DNA from 3 places in the Sphingomonas taxi genome. Region 2 is predicted to be linked to each of the others. Evidence: riboswitches for the same ligand, from Rfam matches in the RefSeq annotation. Region 2 holds a riboswitch; each other region holds the start of a gene.
The links. Region 2 has a riboswitch for cobalamin ahead of MC45_RS06265 (TonB-dependent receptor). Riboswitches for the same ligand answer to the same signal wherever they lie in the genome.
Positions count from the first base shown of each region.

Region 1 (6,261 bases), 1.7 Mb from region 2:
CCACAAGACGATGTCCTGCTTGGTCCTGTGCTCCCGCTTTCGCGGGAACACTGGGGGTGGTGGCACCCCCCGCGAGGTTCGCCGGCAACGGTACGACATGACGCGCCATTCGTCCCGCCGCGACGCCGCCGCTGGCGACGAACCACTCCGCCAGCGCGATCAGCGCCGTCGTTTCCTCGCCCGGCGTCAGCGCGTACCCACCGGCGCGGCCGTCGGCGCGCAGGATCAGCCCACCGGTCGCATCGCGTTCGATCCGGAAGTCGGCGGGACTGTCGGTCAACACCGGCTCGCGGCCGGCGTCGATCGCGATGCCGATCTTGCCGGGCAGCGGCGGCAGCGCGTCGAGACGGTCGAGCAGCACGCAGGCGATGCGATGCGTGTCGTCGCTCTCCCGCCAGTCGGGCGCGACCAGCAGCGCGCGGGACTCGCGAACCGGATCGGGATCGACCAGCCCGGCGGCGACCAATGCGCCGAGCGCGACCGGCCAGTCCGCCTCGCGCAACCCGCGCAACTGGAGCGCGGCGCGGTTGGTGAGGTCGATCAGGCCATTGCCATGCGTGCGGGCCACCACGGCGATCGTCCGCGCCTGCGCCGGCGTCAGCCGGGCGAGCCGCGGGCGGACGCGCAGGATCAGCCCGTCGCCCGCCGCCATCGGCCGCCATGCGGTCGGGCACCAGCCACGCACGACGCTCATGCCAGCGACGCCACAATGGCGTTGCGCCGCGTCGGCCACAGGCCCGAGCGATGCAGCGCGGCGAAGCGCGCCTCCATCGCGGCGAGCGCGGCGGGATTGGCGGCGGCGAGGAAGGCGCGCACCGCGTCGCGGCCGAGCGTCGCGTCGTGATAAAGGTCGATCAGCTCCGGCGTCACGACGCGCGCGAGATGCGCGAAGGCGCCGAGATGGTCGAGCGTCGCGGCGATCTCGGCGGCGCCGCGGAAGCCGTGGCGCATCATGCCGTCGATCCACGCCGGCTGCGTCGCCCGGCCGCGGACGACGCGGGCGATCTCCTCGCGCAGGCTGCGCGCGCGCAGCCGCTCGGGATCGCGCGCATCGAGATGATAAAGCGCCGCCCGGCCGCCCGCGACCGCCTGCGCGGCGGCGAACCCCCCTTCGTGCGCGGCATAATCGGCGGCGAGCAGCAGGTCGCTTTCGGGCAGGTCCTGCAGATGGACGAAGGCGTCGGCGGCGGCGACGCGCGCGCGCAGGCCGGCGGCATCGGCGCGCGCGTCGGTGTCGTCGAAGGCAAAGGACGATGCCGCCAGCCACGCCTCTCCCGCCGCGGTGCGTGCAGCGTCGGTATAGGTGTCCGCAGCCTCGCCCAAGCCGAGCCCGTACCGCCCCGGCGCCGGGCCATAGACGCGCGGCGCTGCGGCACGGCCGACGAACGGATTCCAATCGGCGGACTCGTCGCGCGCCGCCAGCGCCCGCACCGCCTGGCCGAACAGCGTGCAAAGCGGCCCGAACGTGTCGCGGAACAGGCCGGAGATGCGCAAGGTCACGTCGATCCGGGCCCGGTCGAGCAGCGCGAGCGGCAGGATGTCGACGCCGGTGACGCGATCGGAGCCGGTATCCCAGACCGGCGCGGCGCCGAGCAGGTGCAGCGCCATCGCGAATTCCTCGCCGGCGGTGCGCATCGTCGCCGATCCCCACAGATCGACCACCAAGCCGCGCGGATAGTCGCCGTGATCCTGAAGATGGCGGCGGATCAGTTCGTCGGCGAGCCGCTGGCCCTGCACATGCGCCGAGCGCGACGGCACCGCGCGCGGATCGACCGCGAACAGGTTGCGCCCGGTCGGCAGCACGTCGGTACGGCCGCGGTGCGGCGATCCCGCCGGGCCGGCGGCGACGCGGCGGCCGGCGAGCGCGGCGAGCAGTCCGTCGCGCTCCGCCGCGCCGCACGCGCCGCGTCCGAAGACGTGCAGGCCGTCGCCGAAGCGGCTGTCCTTCACGTCGCAGACGAAAGCGTCGATGCGGGTGATCGCCTCGGCGGCGGTGGCCGCGCCGGCGAGATCGAGTTCGGCGGCGAGGCCGATCGCCTGCGCCTCCTCGGCGATGTCGCGCTGCAACCGGTCGCGCCGCGCCGGGTCGAGCCCGCCGGCATTGGAGAATTCGTCGAGCAGCGTCTCGATCCGCCCGAGACCCACGCCGCCGTCCGCCGCGATCATCGGCGGCGGCAGATGGCCGAGCGTCACCGCGGCGGTGCGGCGCTTGGCCTGCGCCGCCTCGCCGGGATCGTTGACGATGAACGGATAGAGGATCGGCAAGTACCCGGTCAGTGCCTCCGGCCAGCAGGCGTCGGACAGCGCCACCGCCTTGCCGGGCAGCCATTCGAGCGTGCCGTGCGCACCGATCTGGATCGCCGCATGGCACCCGCGGCTGCGCAGCCAGAGGTAGAAAGCAACATAGCCATGGCGGGGAACGCGCGACAGATCGTGATAATCGTCGGCGCGCGTCGCGGGCGTGCCGCGTTCGGGCTGGAGCGCGACCAGCGTCGCGCCGCGCAGCGTCGCGGCGAAGCGGAAGGCGCCGTCGGCGACCGCGGGATCATGCTCGGGCTCGCCCCAGGCTGCGGCGAGATCGTCGCGCAGCCCCGGCGGCAAGGCGGCGAGCGCGGCGCGATAGGCGACGACCGGCCAGCAGAGCCGCTCCGCCGCCAACGCCTCGGCCAGCGGCGCCCCGGCGGCGACCGCGTGCCCGACCGTGGCGAGATCGGCGAGCATCGCCTCGGCAGAGGCGAGCGCGTCGAGCCCGACCGCATGCGCCATCTGGTGGCTCTTGCCGGGATAGGTGGAGAGGATCAGCGCCAGCCGCCGCGCCGCCGGAGCGGTCCGCCCGAGCGAGACCCAGGCGGCGACGCGATCGGCGATCGCCGCGATGCGGGCGGGGTCGGCGCGATGCGCGCGGCGGGCGTAATCGAGATCGGGGTCGCGCACCGCATCCTGCTTGCAACTGGCGATCCCGGCGAAGATGCGACCGTCGACTTCGGGCAGGACGACATGCATTGCGAGATCGGCGGGCGACAGGCCGCGCGTGCTCTCGGCCCAGGCGGCCTGCGTCGAGGTGGCGAGCGCGACCTGGAAGACCGGCACGTCCGCGCCATCGAGCGGCGACTCGGTCTCGTCGCGCGCCGAGAAGGCGGTGGCGTTGACGATCGCGACCGGGGCCAGCGCCTTGACCCATCGTGCGATCCAGCCGCGCGCGTGCGCGTCCTTGAGCGACGGCGCGAACAGCGGGACGACGTCGAAGCCGCGCGCCGCCAGCGCCCCGGCGAGCGCTACGACCGGGTCGAGATCGGCGGCGAGCAGATAGGAGCGATAGAAGGTGAGCAGCACCCGCGGCCGCGCCTCCGGTCGCATCGCGAGCGCCGCGGGGCAGGTGACGCCGTCCGCCTGCGTCCAGCCGCCGACCGGCGGAACCGCACGCACGCCGCGTACCGGTCCCGCCGCCAGCCCCGCAGCGAGCGCGAGCTGCGCCAGCGCCGCCTGTGCAGCGACCGCGCCGCCGGTGTCGCACAAGGCGGCGAGCCGGCCGAGCGTCGAGCCTGGCACCGTCGAGGCGGCGGCCAGCGCGGCGTCCTCGCGCCCGTCGGCGGCGAGCACCGCCAGCGCGATGCCCTGCGCCCGCGCCAGCGCCTCGACCTGTTGCAGGCCATAGGACCAATAGGACCGCCCGCCGATCAGCCGAATCAGGATGCCCTTCGCGCCCGCCAGCGTCCGCTCGACATAGGTGTCGACCGACAGGGGATGCGCGAGATCAGCGAGGTTGGCGAGCCGCAGCGACGGCAACGGCACGCCGCCGCCGCGCGCGGCATGCCAGCCCGCGGCGAATGCGCCGAGGTCGCTGTCGGAGAAGGACAGGACGACGAGATCCGCCGGCCGCTGGCCGAGATCGCGCGGCGTCGCGGTCTCCTCCAGGCCGTGGCTCTCGCGGAAGACGACGTGCATCGTGGGGGCTCAGCCGTTCAGCACGGGCCCGATCGTCGCGGGGTCGATCCGGTCGCGCTCGGCGATCACGACCAGCCGGGTAGCGCGCGCCTCGCCCGGCCGCCACGGCCGGTCGTATTGCGTCCGCACCCGCGCGCCGACCGCCTGGACGAGCAGCCGCATCGGCTTGCCGCGCACCGCCGCATAGCCCTTGACGCGCAACACGTCGGACTCGCGCGCGAGCCGTTCGATCCGCGCGACCAGATCGGCGGGATCGTCGATCTCGCCGATTTCGTGGACGAGGCTGTCGAAATCGTCGTGCTCATGCTCGTCCTCGCCGTCATGATGCGAGGGGCGGGCGGCGATGTCGTCCTCGGCGGCGGCATCGAGGCCGAGGATCACAGCCGGATCGATCACGCCGTCGACCAGCTCGACCACCGGCACCGGCCGCGGCGCCTCGGCGGCGATCACCGCGCGGGCGGCGGCGACGCCCTCCGGCCCGGCGAGGTCGGCCTTGGTCAGCAGCACCATGTCGGCACAGGCGAGCTGGTCCTCGAACACCTCCGCCAGCGGCGTCTCGTGGTCGATCCCCGGATCGGCGGCGCGCTGCGCGTCGAGCGCGGCGACATCGGTAGCGAAGCGACCGGCGGCGACCGCCTCGGCGTCGGCCAGCGCGATGACGCCGTCGACGGTGATGCGCGAGCGGATCGCCGGCCAGTCGAACGCCTTCAGCAACGGCTTGGGCAGCGCGAGCCCGGAGGTTTCGATGAGGATATGGTCGGGGCGCGGGTCGAGCGCGAGCAAGGTCTCCACCGTCGGGATGAAATCGTCGGCGACGGTGCAGCAGATGCAGCCATTGGCCAGCTCGACGACATTCTCCGCCGGGCAATCGGGGATCGCGCAGCCCTTCAGGATGTCGCCGTCGACACCCAAGGTGCCGAATTCGTTGACCACCACCGCGAGCCGGCGGCCGTTGGCGTTGCGGATCAGATGGCTGATCAGCGTCGTCTTGCCGGCGCCAAGGAAGCCGGTGACAATGGTGACGGGGATCTTGGCGAGCTGTGGATCGGCCACGGATGTTCCTTCGCGAGCGCCGCGACGACGAGAACACGGTGGGGCCACATATCGCCGATGCGCGAGCGACGGACGGGCGCTTCGCATGTCGCCCGCGCCACGCACCGATGCGGGCCAACCGCATGGGTCTTCGTCGCTCAGACGGAACACCGTGCCCCGGCCATCCCCTGGACCGAAGCAAGAGCGACCCTATCGCCGGCAGGTTTCCTGGCTCGCGGGTCGTCGCTCGGGGCACGGCCTTCCCGGGTCGGGCGAACCCTTGCCAGTGGCCGCCTTCCCGCGGGGGAAGGCATGTGTCCGTCGCTCGCCGCTTACAGTTGCAGGGACAGCCGCGGCATTGGAGCCGAGGCCCCGCACCGCATTCCCATTTACGCCCTCTTGCGAAGGGCACCGACGCGATCATGGCACCGGGAACCGGCGCCGCCGGTCGACTTAGCCGCTACCGCCGGCTTTGCCAATCGCGCAGGCGGGGGCAGACGGCGATCGCTGTGTACGGTTTCGTACATAGCCCGTTTCCGGTCGACTTGCCGCCGTTAACCATTAGAGCCCGTGCGCAGCAGGAAGGGTTCTCCCGATCCTTCGTGTGCAGTTCTCCAGGACTGTCGGAGCCGTCGCCGCATCATGCCGGTGGCGGCTCCACCCCGCCCCGTCAATGCGCCGCGAGGTGCGCGGCCTCATCCTCGATCAGCCGGCTGATCGAGCGTTGCAGCGTATCGTGCGACACCGGCTTTTCGATCACCGTCGATCCCGGCGGGCATTCGCCGCAGCGTTCGGGATAGCCGGTGACGTAGAGGATCGGGATGCGGCGCCCCTTGACGATCCGCTCGACCGCACGAACCCCGGAGCCGTGGACGAGCTTGACGTCGGCGATGATCATGCCCGGCATGCAACGCTGCGCCGCCGCTTCCGCCGCTTCCTGCGTCTCCACGATCTCCGTGCTGCCGGCACCGGCGAGCACCGCGGCGTCGGCGACGAACTGGCCGAACAAATAGGAATCCTCGATGATCAGCACATGGGTCATGACCGCTCCCGGCAGTATCCGGGGGGCGGCAGGCCAGAGGTGGCGACGCCGTCTCCCGAACCGGCTCCTAATGCGTCATGCTGATCTAAGTTCCTGATAGAGGTCATTCTCCGCATGTTCGACGGGCGATGCGTCCGGTCCCCGGCACGGTGCGTTGACGCCGCGCACGAGGAGAGAATGATGACCGACACGACCGACCAGAATGGCCCCGCCGAAAGCTACGGCGACCTGCCGATCCAGCC
Region 1 is NZ_CP009571.1:3,539,485-3,545,745, forward strand. Features, by position in the region: gene MC45_RS16200 (hypothetical protein) at 1-694, opposite strand, end outside; gene cobN (cobaltochelatase subunit CobN) at 691-3,945, opposite strand; gene cobW (cobalamin biosynthesis protein CobW) at 3,955-4,998, opposite strand; cobalamin riboswitch at 5,179-5,408, opposite strand; gene MC45_RS16215 (response regulator) at 5,648-6,019, opposite strand; gene MC45_RS16220 (hypothetical protein) at 6,200-6,261, shown strand, end outside.
Region 1: another riboswitch for cobalamin. It lies ahead of cobW (cobalamin biosynthesis protein CobW); the one in region 2 lies ahead of MC45_RS06265 (TonB-dependent receptor).

Region 2 (6,261 bases):
CATTGGGGTTGCTGACGACGATCCGTGCTGCCGGCGCGCCCCAGCGGCGCTCGGCATCGGCGACGAGCGGCGCAACGGCGACCAGCGGCGCGGCGCGCCCGGTGGCGGGCTGTTCCGCCGGTATGCCGTAAGCGGCGTTATAGAAGTCTTCGGGCTTGGCGTAATTGGCGGTGACCGGCCACGGCATGTACATCGCGATCAGCGTGATGATGCCGGTGTAGGTGATGACCGCATGATAGGGCAGGGCCAGCACGGCGGAGACGTTGTGCGCGTCGAGCCAGCTGCGCTGCCCCTTGTTCCAGCGCAGGGTGAAGAAGTCCGCGAAGATGCGCTTGTGCGTCACCACGCCCGAAATGATCGCGCCAAGCATGAACAGCCCGCACAGGCCGGCGAGGAAGCGCCCCCAGGGGTAAGGCAATTGCAGCTGGAAGTGGAAGCGGTAGAAATGCTCGCCGCCGCGGGTGTCGCGCCCCTCAACGGGCCGGCCGGTGGCGCCGTCGAGCACGAGTTCCTCGCGGCGACGCGGCTTGGCGACCGCCTTGGCGTTGGGCTGGGCGTAGACGCGGGTGACGACGTCGCGCTCGTTGGGCAGCAGGATGTACCAGGCCGCATCGTCGGCGCCGACGGTTTGCAGATAGGCGACCGCGCTGCGTGCGGCGGTGGCGGCCGGGACCGGGGCCGCCGCGATCTCGGGCTGCATCCAGCGGGTGATCTCCGGGCGGAAATAGCTCGCGGTGCCGGTCAGGAACATCGCGAACAGGATCCAGCCGGCGACGAGCCCGAGCCAGCCGTGGATCCACGCCATATTCTGCCGCAGATTGCCGTTCACGGCCGCAACCCGAGCAGCCAGACCAGCGCGCCGCCGCCGATCGCCAGACCCCATATCCAGGCGGCGACCCGGCCGAGTCGGGGTTCGTGGAAGCACCACAGCCCGATGAGCGCGTAGAGCAGGACGGAGAGGATCATGCCGAGCGCGGTCGCCTCGGCCCGGTCGATCGGCAGCAGCCGGGCAAGGAGCGTGGCGAGCGCCGCCGCGGCGGCGTAACCACCGACCAATGCGGTGAAGCAGCGCGCGACCATCGACCAGCGCGCCGTCGCGGCCGGCGTCGGGGTCGGGCAGGGCGGGCTCGCCTGCATCAGCATCGGGGGGTCGTCGGAGCGGCCATGGCGGCCTCTATAGACGGTCTTGCGAACGCCTATCAATAGCGAAGTTTCGCCATCCGAGAATGTGGCCGAATTGCGGCAACATGGACAAGATGGACACCTGAACGGAAACGATGCAGTCCTATCGTTTCCGTTTTTGATGTCATAACTGCCCGAACGGTCGCTACGATGAGAAAGACCGTCTGCGCGTAGCAGGCCGACGTTGTGTAGGACAGCATCCTACGGTCAGGAGTCATCGGACATCCGGCAGCGATCTTGCGGATCGGCAAACCTCCAGCTACGTCTCCTCGTCCGAACGATGGTATCATCGGTCGGGCAATGATCGCGCTGGTGTCCCGGGAGGGACTTAAAAGGGAACGCGGTGAGGGAGTTATTCTCCCGATGCCGAGGCTGTCCCTGCAACTGTAAGCGGCGAGCGAGACGTACATCGCGCCCTTTTCGACAGGGCGCAGCCACTGGATCGACGCCGCATCGGCAAGATCTGGGAAGGCCGTATGTCGAGCGACGACCCGTGAGCCAGGAGACCTGCCAGCGTCTGGTCGCTCTTGCTTTGGTCCAGGGGATGGTCGGGGCACGGTTCTTCCGTCTGAGCGACGAACGAGCGGCGGGGGTCGCATCGGTTCGTGTCGCGGGTGCTTGCGTCCGCCTGCCGACGCGCGCCGACCGTTCGCAGCGGACGCCCCCGTCCGATGTCGCTTGGCGCGCGGGAACGGACATGAAGATTTTGGAATTACGGGCGGCATGGCTTGGCTATGTCGCGTTCGCCACGGTGTGCGGCACGACGCCGGCACGGGCACAGGAGCAAGATGGCGCGGTTGCCTCGACCGACGCTGCGGAGAACGACCTCGTCGTGTTCGGTCGCGGCGAGGCGAAGATCGGCGTCGCGCATGCGGCGAGCGAGGGCACGGTTGCCGGTGCCGATCTGCTGGTTCGACCCTTGCTGCGCGTCGCGGAACTGCTGGAGGCGATCCCCGGCATGGTTGCCGCGCAGCATTCGGGCAGCGGCAAGGCCAACCAGTATTTTCTGCGCGGGTTCAACCTCGATCACGGGTCGGACTTCACCACCGCCATCGATGGGGTGCAGATGAACCTGCGTACCCATGGCCACGGCCAGGGCTATCTCGACCTCAACGGCCTGATCCCCGAGACCGTCGCGCGCGAGGATTTCCGCAAAGGCCCGTACCGGGCCGACGGTGGCGACTTCGCGCTCGCCGGCGCGGCCTACATGACCACGATCGACGGCTTCGCCCGGCCGTGGTTGTCGGTCGAGGGTGGATCGTATGGCTATGGCCGGATCGCGGCGGGTGGGACCATCGACGATGTGGGTGCCGGCAAGCTCACGCTGGTCGCGCAGGCCAAAGTCTATGACGGCCCTTGGCAGGAGCCCGAACATCTGCGCCATGCCTCGGGCTTCGCGAAGTATATCGCTCCGGCCGGCGCAGGTCGGATAGAGACATCGCTCAACGCCTATCGGGCGACCTGGCGTCCGACCGAACAAATACCCGAACGGATCATCGGCACGCCGGGCTGCAAGGACGTGTTCTGCTCACCCGATCCGACCGCGCGCGGCGAGACGACGCGGCTCATTGGCAACATCGCGGTCCGCCAGCCCGACTGGCGCGCCAACGTTTACGGTCAGTTCTATGATTGGTCGATGTATTCGAACCCGACCTACACAGACCCCGACGGGACCAGCGCACAAATCCGCCAATTCGACACACGCTGGATCATCGGCGGGCGGGGTGAGAAACGCTGGACGGTCGCACCCACGCTCGGGGTCGCGCTCGGTACCGAGGCGCGCTACGATCATATTGGCAGCGTCGGTGTCTATCGCACCAGTGCGCGGACGTTCCTGTCGTCGCTGGGCCGCTATCATGTCGAAGAGGCGTCGGCAGCGCTCTACGGCGAAGCGAGTTGGGCACCGGTTCCGGGGCTGCGGCTGATCGGCGGGGTCCGCGGTGACTATTACCGGTACGTCGTTCGCGCGCGGGATCAGGCAGCGGTGGTCGCCGGCGAGGGCAATGGCGACGATGCGATCCTGTCACCCAAGGCGTCGATCGCCTATTCTCCAGCCGCCAGTTTGGAATTCTACGGCAACTGGGGCCGTGGATTTCACTCCAACGACGTGCGCGGGGCAGTGAACGTCGAAACACCAGTGCCCGTGCTGGTTCGCGGCAGCGGACGTGAAGTCGGTGTCCGGTGGCAATTGCCGAGCGTCACGCTGACCGCGACCTATTGGTGGCTCGACGTCGCCAGCGAATTGCGCTTCGTCGGCGACTCCAATGCCGTCGAGCCGACCGGCGCGAGCCAGCGTCGCGGCTATGAGCTGGTGGCATTCTGGCGGCCTCGGCCGTGGCTCGCGATCGACGGGAACTACACGGCGAGCCGGTCGCGCTATGACAATGGCGATCGCATTCCCAACGCATTCGAAAATGCCGCATCCGCCGGGATGGCATTGGTGCTCGACGCGTGGGAGGCGAGTGTGAGAGTCCGTCACCTCGGGCCTTATCCTCTGGTCGAGGACAATAGCGTCCGCGATCCCGGCAGCACCGTCGCCAACGTCCGCGCCGCCCGCAAGTTTGGGCGGTTCGAACTGTACGGCGAGGTGCTCAATCTCTTCGACAGCCGCGACAAAGACATCGCTTATTTTTACGGGTCGTACGTTCCCGCATTCGATACCTCGGGACCAGCCGATGGCCGATTGAGCCGCGTCGTCGAGCCACGCACATTGCGCCTGGGGGCACGCGTCAATCTCTAGGATCGGTAGGCCATGGGTTGGCGGGAAAGGTGGGGCGACCAGCATCGCCTGCTAATCCCGGCTGCACCGGACGAAAAAGGCCGCCGGATCGTCTCCGGCGGCCCCTTCGCAATCGCAATCGTCGCCGGCGTTACTGGTCGAGGAAGCTGCGCATCTTGCGGCTGCGGCTCGGGTGCTTGAGCTTGCGCAGCGCCTTCGCCTCGATCTGGCGGATGCGTTCGCGCGTCACGCTGAACTGCTGGCCGACTTCCTCCAGCGTATGGTCGGTGTTCATGCCGATGCCGAAGCGCATGCGCAGCACGCGCTCCTCGCGCGGCGTCAGGCTGGCGAGGACGCGGGTGACCGTCTCCTTGAGATTCGCCTGGATCGCCGCATCGACCGGGATCACCGCATTCTTGTCCTCGATGAAATCGCCGAGGTGCGAATCCTCCTCGTCGCCGATCGGCGTTTCGAGGCTGATCGGCTCCTTGGCGATCTTCATCACCTTGCGCACCTTCTCGAGCGGCATCGACAGCCGTTCGGCCATCTCCTCCGGCGTCGGCTCGCGGCCCTGCTCGTGGAGGAACTGGCGGCTGGTGCGGACCAGCTTGTTGATCGTCTCGATCATATGCACCGGGATGCGGATCGTGCGCGCCTGATCGGCGATCGAACGGGTGATCGCCTGCCGGATCCACCAGGTCGCATAGGTGCTGAACTTGTAACCGCGGCGATATTCGAACTTATCGACCGCCTTCATCAGGCCGATATTGCCCTCCTGGATAAGATCCAGGAATTGCAGCCCGCGGTTGGTGTATTTCTTGGCGATCGAGATGACGAGCCGCAGATTGGCCTCGACCATCTCCTTCTTGGCGATGCGCGCCTCGCGCTCCGCCTTCTGCACCATGTTGACGATGCGGCGGAATTCGGTGAGCGCCATGCCGGTCTGCTGCGAGATCTCGCTGATCTCGCCGCGGATGCGGTCGACCGCATCGGCCTCGTTGGTGGCGAAGGCGGTCCATTTCTTGTCGAGCTTGCCGACCGATTGCAGCCACGTGTCGTCCATCTCGTGGCCGACGTAGCGGTCGAGGAAGTCCTTGCGGCTGACCTTGTGGCGCTCGGCGAGGCGCAGCATCTGGCCGCCCAGCGCGGTCAGGCGCCGGTTGAAGGCGTAGAGCTGATCGACGAGATATTCGATCTTGGCATTGTGGAACTGGACGCTCTCGACCTCGGCGGTGAGATCCTCGCGCAGCTTCTGGTATTTGCGCTCGTCCGCGGCGGACAGCTCGCCGCCGGCGTGCATCGCGTCGAGGCGTGCCTGCTGGATCTTGCTGAACTTCTTGTAGAGCGCGGTGATGTTGGCGAACCGCTCGAGCGCCTGCGGCTTGAGCGTCTCCTCCATCTGCGCGAGGCTGAGCGTATTGTCCTCGTCCTCGTCGTCCGACGGGCGCGGCACGCGGCCCTCGCCGGATTCATCGTCCTCGTCGGCCGACGGCTCCTCGGGCTCTTCCTCTTCCTTGAAGCTGGCGCCGGCGGTCTTCTCGCTGATCTCGCCCGATTCATCATCCTCGGCGCCCTCGACCTGCTCGGCCGACGGACCCTTGGAGAGCATCGCGTCGAGATCGAGGATCTCGCGCAGCTGCATCGTGCCTTCGTTGAGCGCGGTCGACCAGTCGATGATGGCATTGAAGGTGATCGGCGATTCGCACAGGCCGAGGATCATCGTGTCGCGACCCGCCTCGATCCGCTTGGCGATGGCGATCTCGCCCTCGCGGCTGAGCAGCTCGACCGCGCCCATCTCGCGCAGGTACATGCGGACCGGATCGTCGGTACGATCGACGGTCTCTTTCTTCTTGGTCTCGAGCGCGGGGGCGGCGGAGCCGTCGCCGTCGGCCTCGACGGGCTCGGCCTCGTCGTCCTCGGCCTGCTCCTTCTCGTCGCCGTCCTCGCCGGCTTCCTCGTTCTCGACGATGTTGACGCCCATCTCGTTCAGCGCGGACATGATGTCCTCGAGCTGGTCGGACGACATCTGATCCTGGGGCAGCGCCTCGTTGAGCTGGTCGTAGGTGATGTAGCCGCGCTTCTTGGCGCGGGCGACCAGCTTCTTGATATCGGCGTCATTGAGGTCGATCAGCGGCGCGTCGGTCACGTCCGCACCCTCATCGCCACCGTTACCGTTAACCTTCGCCATCAATTACCCTCGGATCCAAACGATCGGGCGTCTTCGTTCGACTGCACCAGATTTGCAAGTCGAAGCTCCAAGCCCTGTTTCTCTTTCACCAACGCCACTTGTCGTTCGAACGCCTCGGCGGTGAAGTGCGCCTGCATCGAGGCGGTCGCTTCACCGAGTGCCATGTCGACTT
Region 2 is NZ_CP009571.1:1,411,327-1,417,587, reverse strand. Features, by position in the region: gene MC45_RS06275 (PepSY-associated TM helix domain-containing protein) at 1-829, opposite strand, end outside; gene MC45_RS06270 (hypothetical protein) at 826-1,143, opposite strand; cobalamin riboswitch at 1,476-1,711, shown strand; gene MC45_RS06265 (TonB-dependent receptor) at 1,880-3,922, shown strand; gene rpoD (RNA polymerase sigma factor RpoD) at 4,053-6,089, opposite strand; gene dnaG (DNA primase) at 6,089-6,261, opposite strand, start outside.

Region 3 (6,261 bases), 1.5 Mb from region 2:
CTCCAGCGCCGCGATCTCCGCCGGCTCGGGCAGACGATCGAGCCCCGCCAGCGTGTCGACCGGCCAAGACCATGGCGCGATGCCGGTCGACAGGTCGATCCAGTCCGCGCCGCCGAACGCCGCGCGCGCCGCCGCCACCCGCCCGCCATGGGCGCAGAAGGTGGCCCAGGGATGGGGGACAGGAGCGCGCGGTTCGATCATCAATAGGTCAGGCGGACGCCGCCGAAGGCGCCGCGCCCCGGCTGGCCGTATTGCAGGATCGTCTGATAACGCTGGTCGAACGCATTCTCGATCCGGCCATAGACCTCGACATGATCGACGATCGGGAAGGACGCGCGCAGGTCGGTGACGACATAGCCGTCGAGCCGCTGCGAATTGGATGCGTTGTTGAAACTGTCCCCCACCGCGGTGACGGTCGCGCCGGTGGTCAGCCCGAACGGCCAGCGATAGTCGGCGTTCACCGATACGCTGTTGTCCGGCCGCCGGGCGAGATCGCGGCCGGCATTGGCGGTGCCGGTCGAGCGGTTCTTGGCGTCGAGATAGGTATAGGCGGCACTGACCGTCAGCGCCTCGACCGGGCGGAGCGTCAGCGCGAATTCCACGCCCTGCGCCCGTGCCCGCGCGACATTGTCATAGGTGCCGAACGGCCGGTCGGCGCAAATCCCCACGGACGTGTCGCAGGACACGAAATTGATGAGGTCGAACGAGGTGCGGCGGAAATAGGTCACGCTCGCCTCGACCGCGCCGTCGAGCGCCTTTTGCGCCACGCCCGCGTCCCAGCCGCGCGAGCGTTCGGGGTTGAGCCGCGCATTCCCATATTCGCTCTGCAACTGATACAGGGTCGGCGCCTTGAACCCCTCGGAATAGCTCGCGCGGAACGCGGTCGCGCCATCGTTGGGTGAATAGACGCCGCTGGCCGAGACGGTCGTCGCTCCGCCGAAGATATTGTGGTCGTCGTGGCGCACGCCGCCGGTCGCGGTCAGTCCGGCGATCGGCGTCATTGCGAGCTGGCCGTAGACGCTGAAGATCCGCGCCCGCCCCCGGGTCGCCGGTCCGCCGTAGCTCGCCGTCGTGAAGCGCGACACCTCGCGCTCCGCGCCGAAGGTGGCGAACACCGCGGAACCAAGATCGGCGACGCCCTGATATTCGATCCGGTCGTTGCGCCCCTTGCCGGCGAACGTCTCGGTCGGCGTGCCGTCGGGATCGTAATTGTGCCGGTCGGTATCGGTGTGCGCATAGCCGAAGCGGTTGCGGAACCGGCCGTCGAACAGCGCCGCATTGAGTCCGGCATAGCCCGTCCATTGCTCGCTCGTGCCATATTCGCGCGTATCGCCAAAGGCGAAGGTCGGCGGCGGGAAGCCGTCGATATCGGTGCGGCCGTTGGAATAGAAACCGCGCACATCGACCGAGACGGTCGGCGCCAGCGCGATGCCGAGGCTGCCGTTGGCGGCATAATTGCGGTAACCGTCGCGCTCCGTGCCGGGGGCATAGGCCGAGATGCCCTCGGTGGTGTAATAGCCGCCGCCCAGGCTCGCCGACACCGGCCCCATCTTGCCAGAGACGTTGGCGAAGCCCTGCCCGGTCTCGTGCCAGCCGCCCTCGACGCGCGCGTTGACCGCGACCTGCTCGGTCGGCTGACGGGTGATGAGGTTGACGACGCCGCCGATCGCCTGACTGCCCCACAGCACCGATTGTGCGCCGCGCAGCACCTCGATCCGCGCGATATTGCCGATCAGCAACCCGCCGAAGTCGAAGCCGCCGCCCGGCGACGAGGGATCGTTGAGCTTGATCCCGTCGATCAGCGCGACGGTCTGATCGCTCTCCGCGCCGCGGATGTTGACCGAGGTCGCGGTGCCGACGCCGCCGTTGCGCGTCACGCTGACGCCCGGCGTCTGGCGCAGCAGGTCGGCGACGACCACCGCCTGCCGCTGGGTGATCGTCGCGGTGTCGAGGACGGTCACCGCCTGGCCGACGGTGGAAGCGGGTCGCGCCTCGCGATTGGCGGTGACGAGGATGTCGCTGCCGGCGTCGGCGACCTGCTCAAGGCCGCTGGTCGATTGCGCGGTCTGGGCGAAGGCAGGTGTCGCGGCCGCGATGCACGGCAGCAGGATGAGACAGGCGTAGTTCTTCACGATGGTTTCCCCCTCGTTGCAACAACGGGAGCACGCACCGCGATTTCGCCGGAACCGGTCTGTCCGCCGCGCAACGCCCCCAACATCGTCGTCTCGCGAGGAAATCCTCGATCGTGCCGGCACACCCCGTCCGGACGAAGGACAACCGCGACGGGCAGGTCTCCTGGCTCGCGGGTCGTCGCCCTGCCCGGCCTTCCCGGATCGGGATGATCCAGTGGCGCGCGGGGAGCAGGGCTCGCCGGTCACAGTTGCGGGGGCAGCCCCGGCCGGCGAGCCTCAAGGCTCGCTTCCGGGTTCCCTTTTCATCCCATCTCTGGGAACCTGTCGCATTGGCGCCCCTAGAACCCCGCGGAGACGAAGGCAAGATGATCGCAGCCAAGACGCTGTTCCTGGGCGGTGCCCGCTCGGGCAAAAGCCGGCTGGCGCAGGCCGCCGCCGAGCGCTGCGCCGGCCCGCTCCATTATCTCGCCACGGCCGAGGCGTGGGACGGCGAGATGACCGACCGGATCGCCCGCCACCGCGCCGACCGCGACACGCGCTGGACGACCGTCGAATGCCCGCTCGCGCTGCCCGAGGCGATCGCCGCAATCGAGGATGGCGCGATCCTGATCGACTGCCTGACGCTCTGGCTGACCAACGTGATGCTCGGCGAGCACGACGTGGCGGCGCGGTCGGACGCCCTGCTCGCCGCGCTCGCCGCAACCCCGCTGCCGCTGTTCGTCGTCAGCAACGAGGTCGGCCTCGGCATCGTCCCCGACCATCCGCTCGGCCGCGCCTTCCGCGACGCCGCGGGCCGGCTCAACCAGCAGGTCGCCACCGCGATGCGCCAGGTCTATTTCGTCGCCGCCGGCATGGTGCTGCCGTTGCAGCCGTTTCCGGGGAGGGATTGATCCGCCCCTGACCCGTTCGTGCTGAGCCTGTCGAAGCACGGTGAGACCCACCTGCCCTTCGACGAGCTCAGGGCGAACGGTCGCCCCCCTCTTTCACCCCACCAGCAACCGATATCCCACGCCCAGTTCGTTGGCGATCACGCTCCCGGTCGCGTTCGGCTCTTCCAGCTTCAGGCGCAGGTTGCGCACGACGATGCGCAGATATTCCACCCGCGGATCGTCGTCGCCGCCCCACGCCGCCGCAAGGATTCGCTGGTGCGTCACCACCCGCCCGGGGTGGCGGGCAAGCACCGCGAGCACGTCATGCTCCTTGCGCGTCAGGTGGAACGCCTCGCCGCCGCGCCGGACGAGGCGCTGGTCGAGGTCGATCTCCAGCCCGTCGCGGCGGATCACGCTCGCCGCCGCCGCATCGATGCCGCGGTGGCGCAGCGCCGCGCGCAGCCGAGCAAGCAATTCCTCGCCGTCGAACGGCTTGGTGACGTAATCCTCGGCGCCGAGATCGAGTGCGGCGACCTTCTGATCGGTCGCGTCGCGCGCCGAGACGACGAGGATCACCGCATCGCCCGCCCGGCGGATCAGCGGCACCAGTTCGAGCCCGTCGCGATCGGGCAGACCGAGGTCGAGCAGCACCGCGTCGGGCGTCTCGGCGGCGACCGCGGCCAGCGCCTCGCGGCCGTTGATCGCCTCGACCACCGCATAGCCGGCGCGTTCGAGCGTGTTGCGCAGCAGCCGGCGGATCGGCTGTTCGTCGTCCACCACCAGGATCTTGGCCGCCATCAGTCGCCTTCCTCCACCATGTCGCGCACGATCAATGCCGCCGGAAAGGACAGGCCGAAGCGCGCGCCCGGCCGGTCCTGCCGGTTCGCGGCCTCGACGCCGATGCCCATCGCCGCGGCGAACGCCTTGACGATCGCCAGCCCCAGGCCGGTGCCGCCGATCGCGCGATCCGAACCGGCGAAGCGGCGGAAGGTGTCGAACACCTCCGCCTCACGCCCCGGCGGCAGGCCCGGCCCCTCGTCCTCGACCGACAGCAGGATGACGCCGTAGCGATGGCGCGCCTCGACGCGGATCGGCGTGCCGGGATCGGCATAGCGGCCGGCATTGTCGAGCAGGTTGAGCAGGCAATGGTGGAGCAATTGCTGGTCGGCGCGGACCAGCGGCAGGTCTGGCGGCACGTCGAGCTGCACGGCATGTCCGTCCAGCGCACGGCGGGCGTCATGCGCCGCGCCGGCGACCGCATCGGCGAGGTCGACCGCCTCCATGCGCAGCGTCAGCGCCCCCGCCTCGACCCGCGCCATGTCGAGCAGGTTGGCGACGAAGCGATGCAGCCGCGCCGCCTCGCCCTCGATCGTCGCGATCAGGTCGGGGGTGGCGCCATGGTGCAGCTGCGCCGCCGCCGCGATCACCGCGGTCAGCGGCGTGCGCAGATCGTGGCTGACCGACGACAGCAGCGCGGTGCGCAACCGCTCGCGCTCGCGCATCGCGCCGAGGTCGCGCGTCTCGATCTCCAGCCGCAGCCGTTCGAACGCCAAAGTCGCCTGTTCGATCAGGTTCAGGAACAGCGGGATCTGGTCGGGGCGCAGCGGATCGCCGCCCGCCTCGTTGGCGAGGCCGAGCACGCCGAGCGTCCGCTCGCCGGTCACCAGCGGCTGGAAGAACCATTGCGAGGCGGCGAGCGTCGCCGAACCGCGCCCGGCGGGCGCGCCGCCGTCATAGGCCCATTGCGCCGCCGCCATCTCCATCGTCTCGAGCCGATAGTCGCTGCCGTTCGCCGCCTGCACCGCCAGCCCCGCCCCCTCGGCGACGAGCATCACCGTGTGCAACCCGAACAATTGCCCGACCTCGTCGCAGATTGCCTGCGCCACCGCGACGGGATCGTTCAGCCGGGTGAGCTGGCGCAGGAAGCCGGCGAGCGCCGCATTGGTCCGCGCGCTCGCCGCGGCGATGTCCGCCTGCGCGCGCACCCGCGCCGTCAGATGGCTGGTCGCGATCGCGATGCCGAGCAGCACCAGCACCGACACGACGTTTTCGGGATTACTGATCGTCAGCGTGCCGGTCGGCGGCAGGAAGAAGAAATTATAGGCGATGCTCGACGCGAGCCCGGCGAACAGCCCGGTCCACAGGCCGAACAGGCTTGCCGCCATCATCACCGGCAGCAGATAGAGCAAGGCGACGTTGCCGAGGTCGAGGATGTGGAACAGCGCGCTGGCGACGCCGGTCACCGCCGCGACCATCGCGCCGGTCCAGACGTAGCCGCTGCGGCTGCCCCAGCGATCGACCGGCGCCGCCCGGCGGCCGCGCACCGCGGCGGGCATCGGCAGCACGTGGATCGCGATGTCGGGCGTCTCGCGCACCAGCCGGTCGACGATCGAGCCGTGGCGCAGCTCGAACCAGCGCGAGCGCGTCGACTTGCCGACGATAAGCTGCGTCGCGCGCGCCTCGCCGACATAGGCCTTGAGCCCGGCGAGCACGGTCTGCGCCGGCACCGCCGCCGCCGCACCACCGAGTTGCGTCGCGAGCGTCATCACCTTGGCGACCTGGCGGTGCTCCACCGCGGCGAACGCTTGCGTGCGCGGCGTCTCGACAAACACCGCGGTCCACGGCGCGTGCAGCGCGTCGGCGAGCCGCTTGGCGGCGCGCACCAGCGATTCCACTCCCGCCGCCTCGCTGACCGCGACGACGACGCGCTCGCCGCCCGCCCAGGTGCCGCCGACACCGAGCGCGCGGACATGGTCGAGCATCTGTGCATCGACCGCCTGTGCGGCGCGGCGCAGCGCCAGCTCGCGCAACGCCGACAGATTGGTCTTGGAGAAGAAATGCGCGAGCGCCCGTGTCGCCTCCTGCGGTAGATAGACCTTGCCTGCCTTCAGCCGCTCGATCAGCTCGTCGGGCGGAATGTCGACGACCTCGATCTCGGCCAGTTCGAGGATGCGGTCGGGCACCGTCTCGCGCACCCGCACGCGGGTGAAGCCGGCGACGACGTCGTTGAGGCTCTCGACGTGCTGGATGTTGACCGTGGAATAGACGTCGATCCCCGCCGCGAGCAGCTCCTCGACGTCCTGATAGCGCTTGGCGTGGCGGCTGCCCGGCGCGTTGCTGTGCGCGAGTTCGTCGACCAGCACCAGCCGCGGCGCCCGCGCCAGGATCGCGTCGATATCCATCTCGGCGAGGCCATGGCCCTCGTGCGGCACGATCCGCCGCGGCACGATCGTATAGCCGCGGGTCAGCGCCTCGGTCTC
Region 3 is NZ_CP009571.1:3,736,286-3,742,546, reverse strand. Features, by position in the region: gene MC45_RS17070 (aminotransferase class I/II-fold pyridoxal phosphate-dependent enzyme) at 1-201, opposite strand, end outside; gene MC45_RS17065 (TonB-dependent receptor plug domain-containing protein) at 201-2,132, opposite strand; cobalamin riboswitch at 2,269-2,472, opposite strand; gene cobU (bifunctional adenosylcobinamide kinase/adenosylcobinamide-phosphate guanylyltransferase) at 2,501-3,022, shown strand; gene MC45_RS17055 (response regulator transcription factor) at 3,116-3,799, opposite strand; gene MC45_RS17050 (sensor histidine kinase) at 3,799-6,261, opposite strand, start outside.
Region 3: another riboswitch for cobalamin. It lies ahead of MC45_RS17065 (TonB-dependent receptor plug domain-containing protein); the one in region 2 lies ahead of MC45_RS06265 (TonB-dependent receptor).